2 regions of the Lysinibacillus sp. fls2-241-R2A-57 genome follow, and region 2 is predicted to be linked to the other one. Evidence: riboswitches for the same ligand, from Rfam matches in the RefSeq annotation. Region 2 holds a riboswitch; the other holds the start of a gene.
What was found. Region 2 has a riboswitch for cyclic di-GMP ahead of QRN68_RS11575 (hypothetical protein). Riboswitches for the same ligand answer to the same signal wherever they lie in the genome.

Region 1 (9,524 bases), on a different contig from region 2:
TATTTGAACCACATAAAATGGTTTAGGAACAATTGCTTTTTCCCAACTCTCCCCTTGATTGGTCGTATAGTAAACCTTTCCATTTGATAGCACAGCAATATGGTTGTTGATTGAATAATCGACGTTCTCAATTGTGTGGTCTAATGAAAGAATTTTGGTTCCTTTACTTTTTGATGTATTACCTACCCATAATTCTTTTTCCGTAGCTACATATAATTGATCATTCATATCAAACCACGCGTGTGTTACATAATTATTAGCATGGAGTTCTGTCCATGTTTCTCCATTGTTACGGCTCCATTCAATAAAAGGTTGCTTGGTTGTACTAAATTGTGTTGGCTTTTTGTCTCCCCATACCACTAAATTGTTATTTCCTGCGACAACCCCTGTAATCGCCATCCCTTTTTTTGTTATATTATCGATGCCGATACGTTTGGATATTAATCCTCCACCGTATGGTAATTTATGAATGGCACTAACCACATCTCCATTTTGGGCATTGAATGAAATTCGAGTAAAACGGTTATCTCGATCATTTCCAATCACTGTTAGAATAGGCATACCATCAATACTATCAAGTGTAAAATGATATCCTGTTGCCCAATCTTTTCCTGGTTTTAGTCCGTATTTATCTTTTGCTATTTGAAGAACATCAGAGCTATCCAACTTAATCTCATCGTAGGGTATTGTTGGATCCTGAGTTTGCTTACTCGGTCTAAACACGGTAATTTTCTTTTCTGAGATACCAATTAGTACAAAATCATCTGTACCCGGAACCACAAAAATCATAAACCAATTTAAGCGTTTACCTGTTCCTCCCCTCGAGCCTCCCATCGTTTCATCCACACTGTTTATACTTGTAAGTGTTGCTTTTACATTCCATTCTTTCGCTCTCTGGAATCCAATGTCAATCGCTTCTTTTAACGTAATTTCACCATCTGAAACGATTCCTTCACGAGCAATCAATTTTCCAAGAACCTCTTCTTTCTTACCAACCGTCATTGGAAAAGGTACTGCTGTGAATCCATTCCGTTCTGAATATACATTAGGATAATCTCCGACCACGGAAGTTTTGGGATTTAATGTTTTTAAGGCTTCTAACACTACTTTTTTATCATTTAACAGTGTTTCTTGAAGCCCATTTAACTCTGAGCATTCTTTAGGTTGTGCATAAGCTTCAAAAGAACTCAAAGCCACTAATGATATGACTAAAATCAGTACATACAGTTCTTTCAAGATAAATTCACCTCTTTTCTAATTAATTTTCCCAATTAGAAAAAAATTATCAATCCATCTTAAAGTAACCTACACCGTTTGTTTAAGTACATTTCTTCATTTTAACATAAATATCCAATAAAAAATCACTTCTTAGAAAACAACTCTAGAGGTGATTTTTATCAAACTTTATTGCAAATTATCAATCTTGATTATAAACGATCCATTTTTTGATCATCAACAAAAGTTGTGGAAGACATTTTTTAAATATATGCCCTGTATATTGTTGATCTTCGTTCCGGCTGGCGACTCCTTGGGGATCACAGATGAGACCCTGGAGCAAGCAACGCGAGTGAAGCGGTTCATCGGACACCCCCAGAAAGCTTTGCTCTGCGCGAAAGCGAAGCGGCAGCGACAAATGTTTTATCTGCGCGAAAGCGAAGCGGCAGCGACAAAAGCGCCCAGTTTGGAACGGAAATCAACCACACGTTATGGTGATGAGTCATTTTTTTTTAAAAGCTACAAATATTTTCATTTCATTATAATGATTATTGAGGTGGTCGATAGTATCATTAAAAAGTCTAATAAACAAAAAAGCACACCACTATATAAGTGATGTACCTATTATTTAATATAATGTATGACATTAAAGATAACCTAATAATATTACTGATTTATAATACATTCACTCGTCTTTAATTATACAGAGTAGAGAGAGGATTTTTTACCGCTGCATATTCATCCAACTATCAACATGGTGAATAGCCAAACCACTATAGCTTGTTTTATTGGCATAATGCTGATGAACACGTGCTAGTTGTTTATTCATATAGGCTTCTCCATTATCATAAAAGGTAATATTTTTCCCTTCATCAGAGGCACCTGTTTCTACGCCAATAACAACTGATTTGTTTACTTTTTGTGCATACTCTATTTCATTTTCCACTATTTTGATAATGTCTTTAGCTGTATCTCGATAGGCCATAATCGAGACACTATCAACTTGATCGATAACCCATTCAGCTAAAATACCATTGCCATACTGGTTGCTATAGGCAATCTCATCAAACCAAAATGGCATATCGACTTCCAAAGGTATTTGTAATTGCTCAGTCCCCTCTTTCGCTTTAGTAAGAAGCGTTTGATAGGACTCAATTGTATTTTCTTGATTCAAGCTCCAACCACTATTTAAGTAGGGCTCTACATCAAGATGGACTCCAGAAAATTGTTCTGTTGCCCCTACATTCCCATTATATGTATATAACCAATCAAACATTTGATCCTGCATTTTATAGCCATCCTCTGAAACCCAGCTTGCAGCACCATCTAACGCATATACTTTAATACCTTGTGCTGTTGCTTTTTCAATAAAGCTTTTATAATAGTCAATTGCTATATCAGTATTAATCTGCAAATATACTTTATTTACATCTTTGCTTTCTAAAAATGAGAGTACGCCTGATTCATCTTCAACAATTTTTATCGTATCCCATAACCAAGTAGCCTTATCTTGCATGGCCATTGCCTCTACCTTTCCTGCTGTTAATCCGAGCGTACTTACAATTGTTACTATAAAAGCAATGATTGCTTTTGATAATGAACGACTTACCATATATTACATCTCCATTCTATGTGCCGAGGCTCATAGAACAGAACCTGGCAACCTGACAATCATGCACTATAAAATATAGTGTTTAGACTCATGGCTTTGCGTCCTTCCCTTTCGGTGAAGTTTGCCTTTTACAGTAGTTTTCTTACTTTACATAGTACGACGTTAAAACGAATATGTCTGTAGGTAAAATGCATAATTCTCTAGACAATTATCGAAAAAAAACAATAACAACACAGGTTATTTTTACTATAGCAGCAAAAAACGTAGAGTACTCAAGCCTCTACGTTTTCTTTTTCATTTTCAAGCATTTTGTGCAAATAATTAATAATTTCACGAATACCCTCTAATGAATTCACAAGTATTTTCGGATCTACATATGTGATCATACGATTTTCAAGATTTGCCACAGCTGTAAAGTAGCGTGTTTTTGAATAATTGACAAGCCCCATCTGCTTTAATACGGACTCATCAAAATCAAGAATTTCACGAGCTTCGGTGACAAGTAATCCGTAATTCACAACATCCGTATTCAATACAATAATCCTTGCTGTTGCAGCATTTGAAGAACGATTATAAAGAATACGCTCAAAATCAAGTACAGGTATAAGCTCGCCACGAATTCTTGTGAAGCCCATAAGATAATTAGGTAAATGAGGAATCGGTGTTACGTGCTCTAACTTTTCAATCGAAATCGCTTGTTCAACAGGCACTGCATATTCCTCTGTACCACAAGCAAAAACTACTGCCTTCACACTTTCCATGCGATCACATCCTCCGATTCTGTTATTATTTTTTTGCAGACTCTTTGACGATTTCGACAAGTAAATCTGCTAATTTTTCCAATTCTTCTACAGGAATTTTTTCATTTGTTGTATGAATATCCTCATACCCAACAGAAAGATTAACTGTAGGAATGCCAAAGCCAGCAATAACATTCGCATCAGAACCTCCGCCAGAAATACCAAGCTTTGGTGTGCGTTCAATGTTGTTTACAGCTGCCATTGCCACTTGAACAACTTTATCTTTTTCTGTTACACGGAATCCAGGGTACATTAGCTTCACTTCTACTTCAGCTCTTGCCCCTAATGAAGCAGAAACTTGTTCAAACGTCTCTTGCATATGCTTAGTTTGCGCATCTAGTTTTGTTTTGTCGATAGAACGTGCTTCTGCTAGTATTGTTACTTCATCACATACAATATTTGTTGCCTGACCACCCTCAAAGCGACCGATATTTGCTGTAGTTTCTTCATCCAAACGACCAAGTTTCATTTGCGCAATACATTTGGAAGCAACTGTAATCGCTGATACACCTTTTTCTGGAGCAACACCAGCATGTGCTGTTTTCCCAATTATTTTAGCGAAAATTTTAGCTTGGAAAGGCGCCGCTGTTACAATACCGCCTACTTTGCCATCACTGTCTACTGCAAAGCCATACTTTGCTTTAATTTTAGATGGATCTAACTCTTTAGCTCCAACAAGTCCACTTTCCTCACCTGCTGTAATAATAAACTCAATATCTCCATGCTCAATATTTTGCTCTTTTAAGCGTTTAGCCATCTCAAATAATGTGGCAAGACCAGCCTTGTCATCAGCACCTAAAATTGTAGTACCATCAGAAACGATATAGCCATCTTCACGAAGAGACGGTTTAATACCTTTACCTGGAACAACTGTATCCATATGAGAAGTAAAATAAATTGGTTCAACATCTAACGAACCTTTTAATGTAGCAAGTATATTCCCTGCACCATGCCCGTTACGAGTATGTGCATCATCTTGTTCTACTGTAAAGCCAAGTGCTGTTAATTTGTCGATTAAAATCGGCGCAATCACTTGTTCATGTTTTGTTTCTGAATCGATTTGTACGAGCTCAAAAAACTCTTCTACTAAACGACTTGTCATGTTGTAAGACTCCCTTAGTTTACGTGTTTTTCCACGTTATAGTATATGTATTATTTTAGCACAACATCTGCAGAGTTGAAATAATTCGCTTGAATAACGATAAACAAAATGCTCAAAGAAAACTTTGTGAATGTTGTATTTCTTTAAATGAGGGTTGATTAATGATTTCCGTTTCAGGCTGCTCTTTTTTCTGTGAGCTAGTGTCGAGGAGCTGCTCTTTTCTTATTGCGAAACAAAAAAAACCTGTGAAAGAAGAAGATTCTTTTCACAGGTTACTTTATATTGATGTTTGAAAAATAGCTTCTTTCTCTTTTTGTAGAGACTGCAAATAATCATCTGCGTTGTTATGTTTATCCTGTAGATGCCAAATTGTATTATGTACATCATCCTGAACACGAGATACTTGCTCTCTCGCTGTTGATATTTTGGAATGGACAGACCAAGCTGAAAAAATGTCATCAAAGAAATAGTCCGCAAATTTTACAAAGCCATCTGTTTCAACTGGTAATGATTTCGTTGACATATCTTGTACATCCAGTAGTTCGTTATGAAAGCGTTGCAAAGCAATTTGAGCATTATGAAGATAATTTTCGGACTTATCAAGTGCATCATGCTTTAAATGTGTAGCAATGACCCCTCCACCAAAGAACGTATCCCACGTTGAATAGCTATTAGCTGAATGTAACGAAGCTGCTGCTTGTCCAAGCTTTGTTAGCGCCGTTTCTCCCGCTTCTTCAGCTTCCTTAATTTCTGTAATAAGTTGTTTCGTTAGCATTTCTTCATTAGCTAATTGATCTAGCTGATTTGCCTGATCAGGATTATGTATTTGTAAATAGCCTTTCTTTTTAACATTGAGTTGTTTTAATGCTTCTTGCAACTCTTGTTCATGTATTTGAGAAAGTTTAGTGTTTATTTGCTCCAAATCATACGTCAAATCAACATCCATCTTCTTTGCTTCCTTTATTTTTAATTCAAGCACGGCTGCCCTGTCTATTTCTTCTGCACGTAGCTCATCTTGTTGCCCTGTCCACGTACGGATCATATTCATAAAAGAAAAGCCTTCTAACTTATCGAGCTTCATACGAATTTGATTGTGTGCTTTGGAATGTTTGTAAATTTCCTGTTGCGCATGCTCGATTTGCTTTTCAATTAAAAGCCTTTGTTCTCTTAACCTACTAATAGTTCTTAATTGTGCATGAATCATTTCTTGCTCTTTTTGTAATTGTTTCCATTCCATTTACCTCAACTCCTCTTACTATTTGTACGGATGAAATAAAAATATGTTTCAATTATCTGTCATTTCTTTTATCATCTAAAATTAGTTCAGTCTAAAAGAAAGCCTAGTAATCGAATGACTACTAGGCTTGTACAATTCTTATAGAGGAATGTTTCCGTGTTTTTTCTCTGGACGTGTTTCGTGTTTGTTTGATAACATATCTAGCCCTTGAATTAGTTTAATACGTGTATCACGTGGATCGATAACATCGTCTACCATACCGCGAGATGCCGCAACGTATGGATTTGCAAACTTTTCTTTATATTCTTCAATTTTCGCAGCACGTGTTGCTTCTGGATCTTCTGATTTTGCAATTTCACGCGCGAAAATGATGTTCGCTGCACCTGCCGCTCCCATAACCGCAATCTCTGCGTTAGGCCAAGCAAATACAAGGTCAGCTCCAATTGATTTAGAGTTAAGGGCAACGTATGCACCACCATATGCTTTACGCAGAATGACTGTAATTTTTGGTACAGTTGCTTCCGAGTATGCATAAAGGATTTTCGCTCCGTGACGGATGATACCGCCATGCTCTTGTTTAACCCCAGGGAAGAAGCCAGAAACGTCTTCAAAAGTGATAATTGGTATATTGTAAGCATCACAAGTACGGATGAAACGAGCAGCCTTGTCCGAAGAATCAATATCTAACCCGCCAGCTAGTACTTTAGGTTGGTTACATACTAGACCAACAGATTCACCAGCAATACGTGCAAAACCAACAACTACGTTTTTAGCAAATTCTGAGTGAACTTCCATGAATGAACCTTCGTCCACTACTTGCTCCACTACTTTACGTACATCATAAGGACGTGTTGTTTCGATTGGCACCGTATCCACGATTTCTGGACGATAATCATCGCCCTCTGGACGTGCTTGACGCGGAGCTTTTTCTTTATTATTTTGTGGTAAGTAGCTTAATAGCTTTTTAATTTGATTAATAGCTTCTTCTTCAGATGGTGCGCGGAAGTGTGCGTTACCACTAACTGCGTTGTTTACTTTAGAACCACCTAAATCTTCAGCAGAGATTTTTTCACCTGTTACCGTTTCGATAACTTTAGGTCCTGTAATGAACATTTGAGATGTTTTATCAACCATTAGAATGAAGTCTGTAATTGCTGGAGAATATACCGCTCCACCAGCACATGGTCCCATGATAACTGAGATTTGAGGAATTACCCCAGAGTAGATTGCATTACGATAGAAAATATGACCATAACCATCAAGTGAAAGTACACCTTCTTGAATACGAGCACCACCTGAATCATTAATACCGATGAATGGTGTACCATTTTTCGCAGCTAGGTCCATCACTGTTGCCATTTTCTTAGCATGCATTTCACCAAGCGCTCCACCAAATACTGTGAAATCTTGAGAGAATAAGTATACTGAACGACCGTTGATTTTACCGAAACCAGTTACTACACCATCACCAGGACCTTCCATTTTGTCCATACCGAAGTCTACTGTACGGTGTGTTATGAATGGGTTGATCTCAAAAAATGTATCTTCGTCAAGTAATAATTCAATACGCTCACGAGCTGTTAATTTCCCTTTTTCATGTTGCTTGTCGATACGCTCATAGCCACCACCAAGTTCAATTACCGTCTTACGGTCATACAAGTCATTAATTTTGTCGAACATATCCATACTGATCACTTATCCCCTTTTCCACTTTTATCACATAATTCATATAACACACCGAAAGATGATTTCGGATGCATGAAAGCAACCTCAGCACCACCAGCACCTGGTCCTGGTTCTTCAGATAAAAGACGTACGCCTTTGTCGCGAAGCTCTGCCATACGCTCACGAATTCCTGTCACACCGAAAGCTACATGGTGAATACCTTCTCCACGTTTTTCGATATATCCGTGAATAGTACTTTTTTCACTCATCGGTTCTAATAACTCAATTTTTACGTTACCCGCATCAATGAATGCAACACGAACCTGTTGAGATTCTACTTCTTCCACTTTCAGTAACTTTAAACCTAAAGTTTCTGTATAATATGTAATGCGTTCATCAAGATCGCGGACTGCAATCCCAATATGATCTACTTTCTCCATGGTGACATCTCCTTCTGTTATGGTACATGATCTATTTTACAGACTTTTTTGTCAAAACTCTACTACTTGAGAAATTTTTCAGATTTGCTAAACTATTTATAAGAAAAGAAGGAGCGAACGAGCATATGAGTAATAAAAAATTTCAAAAAATCGTTGTTTATACTATGATTGTGATTATGTTAATCTCATCTCTAGCATTTGGTTTATCAATGATAATCTAAAGAAAGGCGAGGCGTCTGCATTACTGCGGACGCTCTTTCTTTACCTTTAAACCCTTAAAAGACTGCTTAATTTCTAAATAGCGATCCATTTCCTCTATAAATTGATAAAGTGCCGCTTGTGCTAGAAATTGTTCATGGTTTTTCGGTAAAGGTAATTGGGCGAAATCTCGCTTTACTTGCTCTAGCTTTTCTCTAAAATGACTAGCCGTATTTCCTGAATGAACGTGCTCACCGAGGTCTTGCAAAAAATCTGCAACGATAATCGCCTCTTGTACTATAACAGGAAGTGCCGTTATTTTCGGTAGTACCCTATCAATAATTTCTAACTGCTGTTCACGCATATCAAAATACATGTAATAGTCATTTTTTCGTCTCGTAAAATGATTTTCAACATCTTTAAACGCTAGGGATTTCGCACTATTCAACGCTTTAATCGCTTCAATAATTTCCTGACCATCCCACAATGTATCGCCTTCTCTTAAATAGTTGGCAATTTCCAAAAAAATCTTACTGTAAAGTTCTTCAATTTTAACCCGATAGTAATTTAATTCCTTTTGAATGTCTGGCATATACATATTTATAGCTATTCCCGTCCCATAACCAATTGCCATTAATGCGAATTCATTATAAACAAGTCCCAATGAAAAACTTTTAGCAGCGTAAATATGCATGATAATAACCGCACTAGAAACAAAGCCATCCGCTACTTTTAATGACACGATTGTTGGTATAAAAATGATAAGCATACCTGCTAATGTAAGCGGATGATAGGAAAATAGCTCAAAGCTCAAAAATGCATAAAGCATACCGATCATACTTGCGACGAATCGTGTATAGGCTGCATGAATGGATTTTTTCTTCGTTGGCTGTACACATAATATTGTTAGAATACCAGCTGATGCATAAGAAGCTAAATCAAAATATTGGGCAATGGCAATAGCGATTGCTGCACCAAATGCCGTTTTTAAAGTACGATAGCCGATTGAAAATTTCTTCAAGTCGACTGCCTCCCATCCTTCAGTATTCTATTTATTTTACTCATTTCAAAGAAAACTATCAGCCGTTCATTTAGCCAATATTACAAAAATTATAAATGCACTTTAATTACGTCTAAAGATACCAAAGCTACCCACGGAGAATGTGGTTAGTAAGAAGTCTCCGCAGACGCTTTATAGCCCGCGGAGCTTTCTACTAAAGAATAACTTCACTTTTAATTCAATGATTGAAATTAA
Region 2 (9,524 bases):
CGAGCTAGCTTACCTGATAAAGAAGATCCTACATTTGAAGATGCACAAAAGGCGTTATATGCAGCAATTCGTGAGGAGAATATTACTGATAAATCATATTGGACATTTGTTTATGAGGATTTTAAAAAGCAAGTAACAGCTGCGTTGAAATAATGGTAGATCACACGGCAGCACATCAGAGAATAGGATATGTTTGCCTTTATTGACTATTAAAAGGCTCATCACCAAAAGTTGTGGATAACATTAGTTAAAACGTATGCTATGTATATGAGTTGATTGGAGTGGAGGCTGGGCGACTCCTTGGGGATTAGCGTCACAGATGAGACCCTGGAGCGAGCATCGCGAGTGAAGCGGCTCATCGGACGCCCCCAGGAAAGCGCCCAGCTGGAACGGAAATCAACCACACGTTTTGGTGATGAACCTATTAAAAGTTCAATGCAACAATTAAACGTATAATACGTTGAAAGAAATAGAATCTTATGAAGCGAAGAAGGTATGTTATGAAACGAGCAAGAATCATTTATAATCCTACATCTGGACGTGAAGTGTTTAAAAAGCATCTACCAGAAGTATTGGAAAAACTAGAGGTAGCAGGCTATGAGACATCTTGTCACGCAACAACTTGCGAAGGCGATGCAACCGTTGCGGCAAAAGATGCAGTAGAACGTGGCTTTGATATAATCATTGCAGTTGGTGGAGATGGCACTTTAAATGAAGTTGTTTCAGGTGTGAGTCCTTTTGAAAATCGTCCGAAAGTTGGTCTAATTCCGATGGGCACAACGAATGATTTCGCCCGTGCAGTGCAAATCCCTCGTAATATTGCAGATGCCGTTGAGATTATAATAAAAGGTGAGACGTTGCCAGTGGATGTGGGTTTATTAAATGGAGAACGCTATTTCATCAATATTGCAGCCGGTGGACGCATTACAGAGTTAACTTATGAAGTACCAAGTAAAATGAAAACAATGCTAGGACAGTTAGCTTATTACTTAAAAGCAGTAGAAATGATTCCATCGATCAAAGCTTCCCACATGCGTATCGAATATGATGGTGAAGTGTTTGATGGGGATGCCATGATGTTTTTATGTGGCTTAACAAATTCTGTGGGTGGCTTTGAAAAGCTTGCACCAGACGCAAGTATTAATGATGGCTACTTTACTTTAATCGTATTGAAAAAAGTAAGCTTGCCTGAATTTATTCAGCTTGCTGCAATGGCATTAAGAGGCGAGCATTTGAATGATGATCGTGTTATTTATAAAAAGGCAAGTGTTGTAAAAGTATCTACTGAAGACGAAATACATTTAAACTTAGATGGTGAATATGGTGGAGACGCACCTGCAACATTTGAAAACCTAAAGCGCCATATTGAAATCTTTGTTCCACTAGAAGATATTCGGGAGAGTGACCGTATATAACGGACATTAAAAGCGGAGCTCTGTTTCATTCAGTTGAGAGGACTAGCTCAATTAAATTCAGGTAACTAATGCCTGATTCGCTTAATACACGTGAAGCACCAATAAGATATCCGAACGTTCGAATAGTTCAGAAAACTAAAAATCATCCCTAATAATTGGGATTGTGAATGAATTAAGAAAAATGTTTGGCAAAAGTGCGTATATTACTTGAACAAAATTTGAAACCTTTATAATAGGCCGGAATTTCGGTCCATTATAAAGGTTTTTTTCGTTGCAATAGTGGAAAATAAGAATAAGGGAAAGGAAAGGAAGTGTTGGCTTTGTATAAGTCGCAGGAAAGAAAGCTCATATGGCTAAGCTTTGGCGTTGGAATTATTATGCTACTTTCCATGCTTGGAAAAATATTTGGAAGTTAGGGGGGCAATGAAATGGTGAATGAATCAGCAGTCTTTTGGAGTAGAGCATTAACGGAGCTGACTTTATCGTTCCATATTATTTATGCGACGATCGGTGTTGGTGTCCCATTAATGATTATGATTGCTCAGTGGACTGGGTATAAAAAGAATGATGAGCACTATATTTTAATGGCAAGACGTTGGGCACGAGGTTTTGTTATTACAGTTGCAGTCGGAGTTGTAACCGGGACGGCAATTGGCTTACAGTTGTCTTTACTATGGCCGAATTTTATGCAGCTCGCCGGGCAAACAATTGCATTACCGCTCTTTATGGAAACGTTTGCATTTTTCTTTGAAGCCATCTTCTTAGGGATCTACTTATACACTTGGGATCGCTTCGATAGTCAGAAAAAGCATATGTTGCTATTAATTCCTGTTGCTGTCGGTGCTTCAATGTCAGCCGTATTTATAACAATTGTTAATGCGTTTATGAATGCACCTCAAGGGTTTGACATTGTGGACGGACAGCTTGTAAATATTCAGCCTTTCTTAGCAATGTTTAATCCAGCAATGCCGACAAAGGTAGCGCATGTTCTCGTTACAGCTTATATGACAGCTGCATTTGTGTTAGCGGCAATTGCAGGATACCGTATGCTTAGAGGCTCTAAGCATGTGTACCATAAAAAATCATTATATTTACTTATGAAGATTGGCCTGATTTTCTCCATTGCAGCAGCGATTATTGGAGATTTTTCAGGAAAATACTTAGCAGAATATCAGCCAGAAAAACTAGCTGCAGCTGAGTGGCATTTTGAAACAGACGATAAAGCTTCGCTTATACTATTTGGTGTATTAGATGGTGAGGAAGTAAAATATGCCATTAAAATACCTTATGCTCTAAGTATTTTAGCGCATAATAACCCAAACGCAGAGGTAATTGGCTTAGATCAATATCCTGAAGAAGATCGACCACCACTTTATATTCATTACCTCTTTGATCTCATGGTGTTTATTGGCATGTTTATGGTATTAGTTTCACTGCTTTACGTAGTCGGAAAAGCACGTGGTTGGCTATTTATCCATTCACGTTGGTTTAGATGGATTGTTGTTGCAGGTGGACCACTTTCAATTATTGCGATTGAAGCAGGTTGGTGGCTTGCTGAGGTTGGAAGACAGCCTTGGATCTTATATGGTTTAATGCGAACACCAGAAGGGGCCACAACGAGTGACCATGTGGATTTAATGCTGCTGTTATTTGCTGGTGTGTATGCTGTATTGGCAATAGGAAGTATTGTCGTTTTAGTTCGTATGTTCAAAAAGAATCCAATTGAGCGAGAAATAGAAGATCGTCATTCTGAAAAAGGCGGTGACATCTTATGACACTAGAGATTCTAGGTATTTCAGTATTGTGGATTTTCCTATTTGGCTATGTCATTGTAGCTTCGATTGACTTTGGTGCAGGCTTCTTCAATGCCTACAGTCTACTCGTTGGGAAAAATCATATTTTAACAAATATTATTAAGCGTTATTTATCACCTGTTTGGGAAGTAACCAATGTCTTTTTAGTATTCTTCTTTGTTGGGATTGTTGGATTTTTCCCGCAAACAGCTTTTTATTACGGAACAATTTTACTTGTTCCAGTGAGTATTTCACTTGTACTGCTTGCCATACGAGGCTCCTACTATGCGTTTGAATCATATGGTACACGTGGCCATATCGGGTACACGTTAACGTATGGTATAGCAGGATTACTCATTCCAGCCTCACTTTCTGTTGTCTTTGCGATTGCTGCTGGCGGCTATGTTGATATGGTTGACGGGCAACCTGTCCTAAATTACTGGACATTGTATACGAGCCCATTTGCTTGGAGTATTGTCGTACTGAGCATTGCAGCGGTACTCTATATTTCAGCCGTGTTTTTAACATGGTATGCTCATAAAGCAAAGGATGTAGAAGCAACAAAACTAATGCGAAAATACGCACTTGTTTGGGCGGTACCTTTAATGGTGAGCGCGCTTGGTATTATGTATGAAATGAAATCGATCAACACTGAAATTTACAATAATATGGTTAATTTATGGTGGATGTTTGCCATTTCAGCCGTACTATTTATCATTACTGTCGTGCTAGTTTGGATGCGAAAAAATTACGGCCTGGCAGTGGGACTATTGATTGCACAATTTGCCGTGGCATTCTTCGCTTATGGTATCGCTCAATATCCATATTTACTGTATCCGTATTTAACGATTTACGATAGCTTTACAAGTACACAAATGGCGATTGCACTCGTCATTGCATTTATCTTAGGACTATGTCTGCTTATTCCATCACTGTTCTTATTGTTGAAATTATTCCTATTCAACAAAAATTACGTGACAGGAAAAGAAGACAATCACGCATAGGAGGTTAGAGTGATGGAGAAATTTCTCATGTTTTATGCGCCATTTCTAGTAGTCATCATCGGTATTGCTTTTGCTTTCTGGTGGGCACCAAAAGATCACCATGTAACAAAAGAGGAAGGAAAGAGTCGCGAATAGCGGCTCTTTTTTCTACTTGTGTAAAGGGAGGGTAATATGTATCGGCTCGGGTGCTCAGATAGGGGAGCTGGTTATTTTTTTGCTTGCCTGAGCAGTTTGAGGGGAGAGAGTAGATCAGGCTAATCTGAGCAGTTTGGGATGATACCTGATCACTTCTCTGCTGTACCCGAGCGGTTTGAGGCGATACCTAATCACATTCTTGGTTTACCCGAGCGGTTCTGGGTGATACCTGATCACATTCTCGGCTTACCCGATCACTTCTCTGGCACACCTAAGCAGTTTGAGGGAAGAACTGTTCGGGTCGAGGCTGTAGTCGCTCAATCAGAGTCATGTCACTCAGTAAATTGACCTTACAAGATCAAGCCTTGTTCTTTTTTCATCCGCCACAACATGCTACAATAAGGAGATTGAAATGGAGGATGTACGAATGTCAGCACCCGTGAAAAAGAATGAACGATTAACAGTTTATATAGAAGATTTAACACATGATGGCAATGGCGTTGCAAAGGTCGATGGCTACCCATTATTTATCCAAGGTGCACTTCCTAATGAAACGGCGGAAGTACATGTTGTAAAAACGTTAAAAAATTACGGCTTTGCGAAAGTTGTAGAAATTCTCAAGCCATCACCAGATCGTGTAGATGCACCTTGTGAATATTTCAAGCAATGTGGCGGCTGCCAATTACAGCACCTGTCTTATGAAGGGCAGTTAAAATGGAAAGAGAATATGGTGCGTAATGTCATGCAACGCATTGGTAAAATTGATGCGCCTGTTCTACCTGTGAAAGGCATGGAAGAGCCTTGGAAATATCGTAATAAAGCCCAAATTCCTTTTTCCTTAAATGAAGCAGGACAAGCAATTGCAGGCTTCTATAAAACGAAATCTCATAGCATTGTGGATATGGAGCGTTGCTTGATTCAGACAGGAGAAGCGGACGCTATTCTTGCAGGCTTGAAAAAGGAATTAGCGGCAATCGGTATTCAACCATACAATGAGCTATCACATGAGGGAATGCTGCGCCACGTAGTTATTCGTAAAGCACGAGCAACGGGTGAAGTCATGGTTGTTCTCGTAACGAAAAAGAAAAAATTCCCGCAAAAAGAAGCAGCTGTTGCGACAATCCAAAAGCTTGTCCCGAATGTAACATCAATTATTCAAAACGTTAACAGCGACAAAACGAACGTGATTTTCGGTGATGAAATTGTAAACCTATGGGGCAAGGATGTCATTATTGATACAATTGGTGATGTTCGCTTTGAAATTTCAGCTCGTTCATTTTATCAAGTAAACCCTGAGCAAACAGAAGTCCTTTACAAACAAGCACTAGACTACGCTGACTTACAGGGTGATGAACGAGTAATTGATGCTTACTGTGGTATCGGCACAATTTCATTATTCCTTGCACAAAAAGCAAAGGCTGTTATGGGTGTTGAAATTGTCCCACAAGCTATTGAAGATGCAAAACGCAACGCAGCACTAAATGGATTTACGAACACGTACTTCGAGGCCGGACCAGCAGAAGAAGTCATTCCACGCTGGTATAAGGAAGGCAAGGAAGCGGATGTCCTAGTAGTGGATCCACCACGCAAAGGCTGCGACGAGGCTCTTCTTCAGACAATTTTAGAGCAACGTCCTAAGCGTGTTGTTTATGTGTCCTGTAACCCAGCTACACTAGCGCGTGATCTCCGTATTTTGGAGGATGGAGGCTATCAAACTCAGGAGATTCAGCCTGTGGATATGTTCCCGCATTCAACGCATGTAGAGTGTGTCTCGCAACTCATTTTAAAAGAAGGTATCTAATATTTGCAGTTGCCTTTCGATCCGTTTTTTATACTACTTGTAGCGGATTCAGTAATGAATACTACCATAGTGAGTACAAGTAATTAGAAATATTGGAATTAAGTTGACTCATCACTAAAAGTTGTGGGTGACATTTGTTAAAACGTATGCCATATAGGTTGATTGGAGTGGAGGCTGGACGCCCCCTGGAAAGCGCCCAGTCGGAACGGAAATCAACCACACGTTATGGTGAGGAGCCATTAAGTTTTAAAAAGAGTTTAAAATTGCTTACGTAGAATTATAAAAAAGAGTGGTTTTTAGGATTTATCCTAAAATGCCACTCTTTTTTATCGTTACATTTCGGTGAAATAACGCATTTATGAAAAAAGAATTATAAAAATTGAAGTTGATTTAATAATGTTTCTTCCTATTAGATGAATGTAAAAGAATATGCAGCCATTTGCTTTTCCTACAATCTGGGCAGGATTCGAGATTCCCTCTTTGTAAAATTACCCAACAGTATTTTTTTGTCAATTCCTTTAAATATACGGAAAAATTCTCTAATTCAACCGATATTCTTTAGAGAAAAATGCCTACTATCGACAAAAAATGACAAAACATTTATAATCTAAACGTAATATGTCAGCGTTATGTTAATAAAATTGAAAAAGGCAAACTTATCGAAAGGTAAGGACGCAAAGCTACGAGTCTAAAATCCTCTTGGATAATGATAGTCGGGTTGCCAAGATGATAAGTGATTTTTTGGCTATCCTAATTATGTGTAGGGATAGTTTTTTTTGTGGAAAAAATCAAGGACTGATTCCAATCAATCGTAGCGACAGATGTGCAATATATGAAAATTATAAAAAGGAGATTTGAGATGATAGTCGTAGATAAAGAGAAATATAAAATGGCGATTTATGAAGCAAAAAAAGAAGTACACGTCCAAATAATAGGGTTTATTAAACCAGCTCTTGTAGAGGATTATTTGAAAGATTTGCAAGAGACGGGGGCAAAAGTGCAAAAAAATGCATATACATTTGTTGTTGATGCAACACAGCAATCACCCCTTCCTTCAAAGATTTCGACAGATCTAGGACAAACATTAATGTTTTATGCATCACTAGGCTTTAAAGATATATTTATTGTTAATCCAACCTCTAAAATTGCATATGTGCAAGTGCGAAATGCTTTAGAGGGAGTTAATTTCCCAGGAACCGTAGTCGACAATGTTTCACAATTACCAATGCGTTAGTCTTTAATTAACTATAATCACATTTTGAAAGAGGAATTTACGATGCAAACAATTCAAGAATTATATACTTATGAAATACTTACAAAGGACCAACCGGATTTAATTAAAATGACAGCAGAATGTTTAGCAAAAACATTTACTGGGGTAGAGGTTGCTGGCAAATGGGTGCAAGAACCGATTATTGGGCACGCCTTAAAACTACCTTACGAAGATTTCTATCAATTTACGAAGGAATATATTGAAGCAAATGTTCATCAAGGTTACTGTGCTGTTGCACTAGATAAAGAGCAAAATGTTGTAGGCGCACTAGTTGGAGATACGAATGTCCTTGAAATTATCGAAGGGGATATTTTTGAAGGCACGTTTGCCGATATGAATATTGTTATGCGTGTATTAGAGGATATTGATGAACGTTTCCTAGAAGATTATAAAAAACGTTTTGGAAAAGATATGGAAGATGGGGAAATATTACATTTATTTTTATTAGGTGTAATTGCTGAGCATAATCGTCATGATATTGTACAAAGTTTAGGCGATATATTAATAAAAAAAGCAACAGAAGAAGGCTTAAGATTAGTATTAGCTGAAGCGACAAATCCAAAGTCAATGCGTTTGCTGGAGAAGTATCAAGGTCTTACAAAATATGTAACCGTAGAAGGGGACTTTATTGTTCATAAATATGAAAGCAATGAAAATCTAAACAGTATTCCATCGACTGTAGCAGATGGAATTTACATCATTGTAAAAGAACTATAAAATTTCATCACTAATACGTTAGTAGAATAGGAGAATTTTTTTCATGGAAGCTATTATGCTAGGGATTATTGTAGTTTTATTATGTACATCTTTGTTTTTTGCTTACCGATATTTTTCACTTAAAGGTCATTCCCATATAAATAAAGAGGTACTAAATGGAATGGATGAATTATCAGCAGGTCGAGTAAGTGAACAATTTAATAAATTCGCAAATAATGTGAATGAAAAAAGTGGAAATCTTTTAGAGCATGGAGAATACGCAACTGAGAAGGCCGATACTGTAAGGGCCGCAATCGATGAAGTCGGTAAAGGATTAAAAAAGCAATTAGTCGCTACTGAAGAGAGTTCTACTTCTATCGAAGACATCACAGTGGCTATTGAAGAACTATCTATAAGATCTAACCAAATTTCAGAACAATCGAATACGACGTTAGAATTGACGCAAGAAGGTAATGAAAAGTTAAAAGATTCGATGGTGAAAATGGAGCAATTTAATCAAACGATTAATACGACATTTGATGCAATCAATATACTTGGAGACAAATCGTACGAAATTGGTAACATTGTTAAAGTAATTACGGGGATTTCAGAGCAAATAAATTTATTAGCATTGAACGCAGCTATCGAAGCAGCTCGTGCAGGAGAACACGGTAAAGGGTTTGCTGTCGTTGCTGATGAGGTTCGTAAATTAGCTGAACAATCACGTCAGTCAGCTAATGAAGTTTCGAATATTGTAAAAAATATTCAAGAAGAGACGAACAAAGTTGTCACATCAATGAAGCAAGGAACAGAAGAGTTTGAACAAACAAATACGAAAATATTAGAAATTGGAAATATGTTCGAAAAAATTGTAGATACTACAAAAATTATTGCTGAAAATAATGCGGAATCATCTGCAAGCACAGAAGAACTATCTTCAAGCTCTCTGCAAATTATGGAGGCAATGAAGGATATTTCTTTCATTTCACGAGAATCAGTAGAAATGTTTGAAGAGTTAGTTGGCATTAGTGATGATGAATTAAATACAATGCAAAAACTAGTTCAAGAAGCAGAGCATCTTATAGATTTCAAAAATGATGCAGAAAAAATACTTTCTTCATTAAATCATCGTGTAGAAAGCTAGAATGGTAGTGCCGAAAATAGGATCGCTGAAGCTAAGTAACTTGAACTAGCTAAATAAACCTAATTTAAGCGTACATAGCTTTTATTGAGGTGTGTCTTTGGAATAGCTAACTTAATATTCGTTGAAATTAAAAGCAGACGGTTTAGAAATGCGATATTGCACCTCTAATTGGCCGTCTACTTTTACTGTACTGGCTAGTCTCACCACATTGTGAAGCGATAGCGTGGTGGAGTTGGTATAATAGAAAAGCAGCTGATATAGAA

Region 1: it holds a riboswitch for cyclic di-GMP, as region 2 does, so the genes downstream of both, QRN68_RS11940 (amidase) here and QRN68_RS11575 (hypothetical protein) in region 2, are expected to answer to the same signal.

What each region holds. Positions count from the first base shown of each region.
Region 1 covers NZ_JARVRU010000058.1:1,705-11,228, forward strand. Annotated here, with positions in the region: gene QRN68_RS11930 (beta propeller repeat protein) at 1-1,236, opposite strand, end outside; gene QRN68_RS11935 (hypothetical protein) at 1,529-1,831, shown strand; gene QRN68_RS11940 (amidase) at 1,940-2,827, opposite strand; cyclic di-GMP riboswitch class I at 2,871-2,963, opposite strand; gene QRN68_RS11945 (chemotaxis protein CheW) at 3,100-3,588, opposite strand; gene QRN68_RS11950 (M20/M25/M40 family metallo-hydrolase) at 3,614-4,729, opposite strand; gene QRN68_RS11955 (hypothetical protein) at 5,007-5,966, opposite strand; gene QRN68_RS11960 (acyl-CoA carboxylase subunit beta) at 6,105-7,652, opposite strand; gene mce (methylmalonyl-CoA epimerase) at 7,658-8,071, opposite strand; gene prli42 (stressosome-associated protein Prli42) at 8,197-8,292, shown strand; gene QRN68_RS11975 (aromatic acid exporter family protein) at 8,313-9,290, opposite strand; gene QRN68_RS11980 (BrxA/BrxB family bacilliredoxin) at 9,521-9,524, opposite strand, start outside.
Region 2 covers NZ_JARVRU010000055.1:73-9,596, reverse strand. Annotated here, with positions in the region: gene QRN68_RS11615 (thioredoxin family protein) at 1-153, shown strand, start outside; gene QRN68_RS11610 (hypothetical protein) at 301-456, shown strand; gene QRN68_RS11605 (diacylglycerol kinase) at 501-1,415, shown strand; gene QRN68_RS11600 (cytochrome ubiquinol oxidase subunit I) at 1,844-3,190, shown strand; gene QRN68_RS11595 (cytochrome d ubiquinol oxidase subunit II) at 3,187-4,212, shown strand; gene cydS (cytochrome bd oxidase small subunit CydS family protein) at 4,225-4,347, shown strand; gene rlmD (23S rRNA (uracil(1939)-C(5))-methyltransferase RlmD) at 4,775-6,148, shown strand; gene QRN68_RS11580 (hypothetical protein) at 6,283-6,423, shown strand; cyclic di-GMP riboswitch class I at 6,788-6,874, shown strand; gene QRN68_RS11575 (hypothetical protein) at 6,981-7,382, shown strand; gene QRN68_RS11570 (hypothetical protein) at 7,425-8,138, shown strand; gene QRN68_RS11565 (methyl-accepting chemotaxis protein) at 8,182-9,261, shown strand.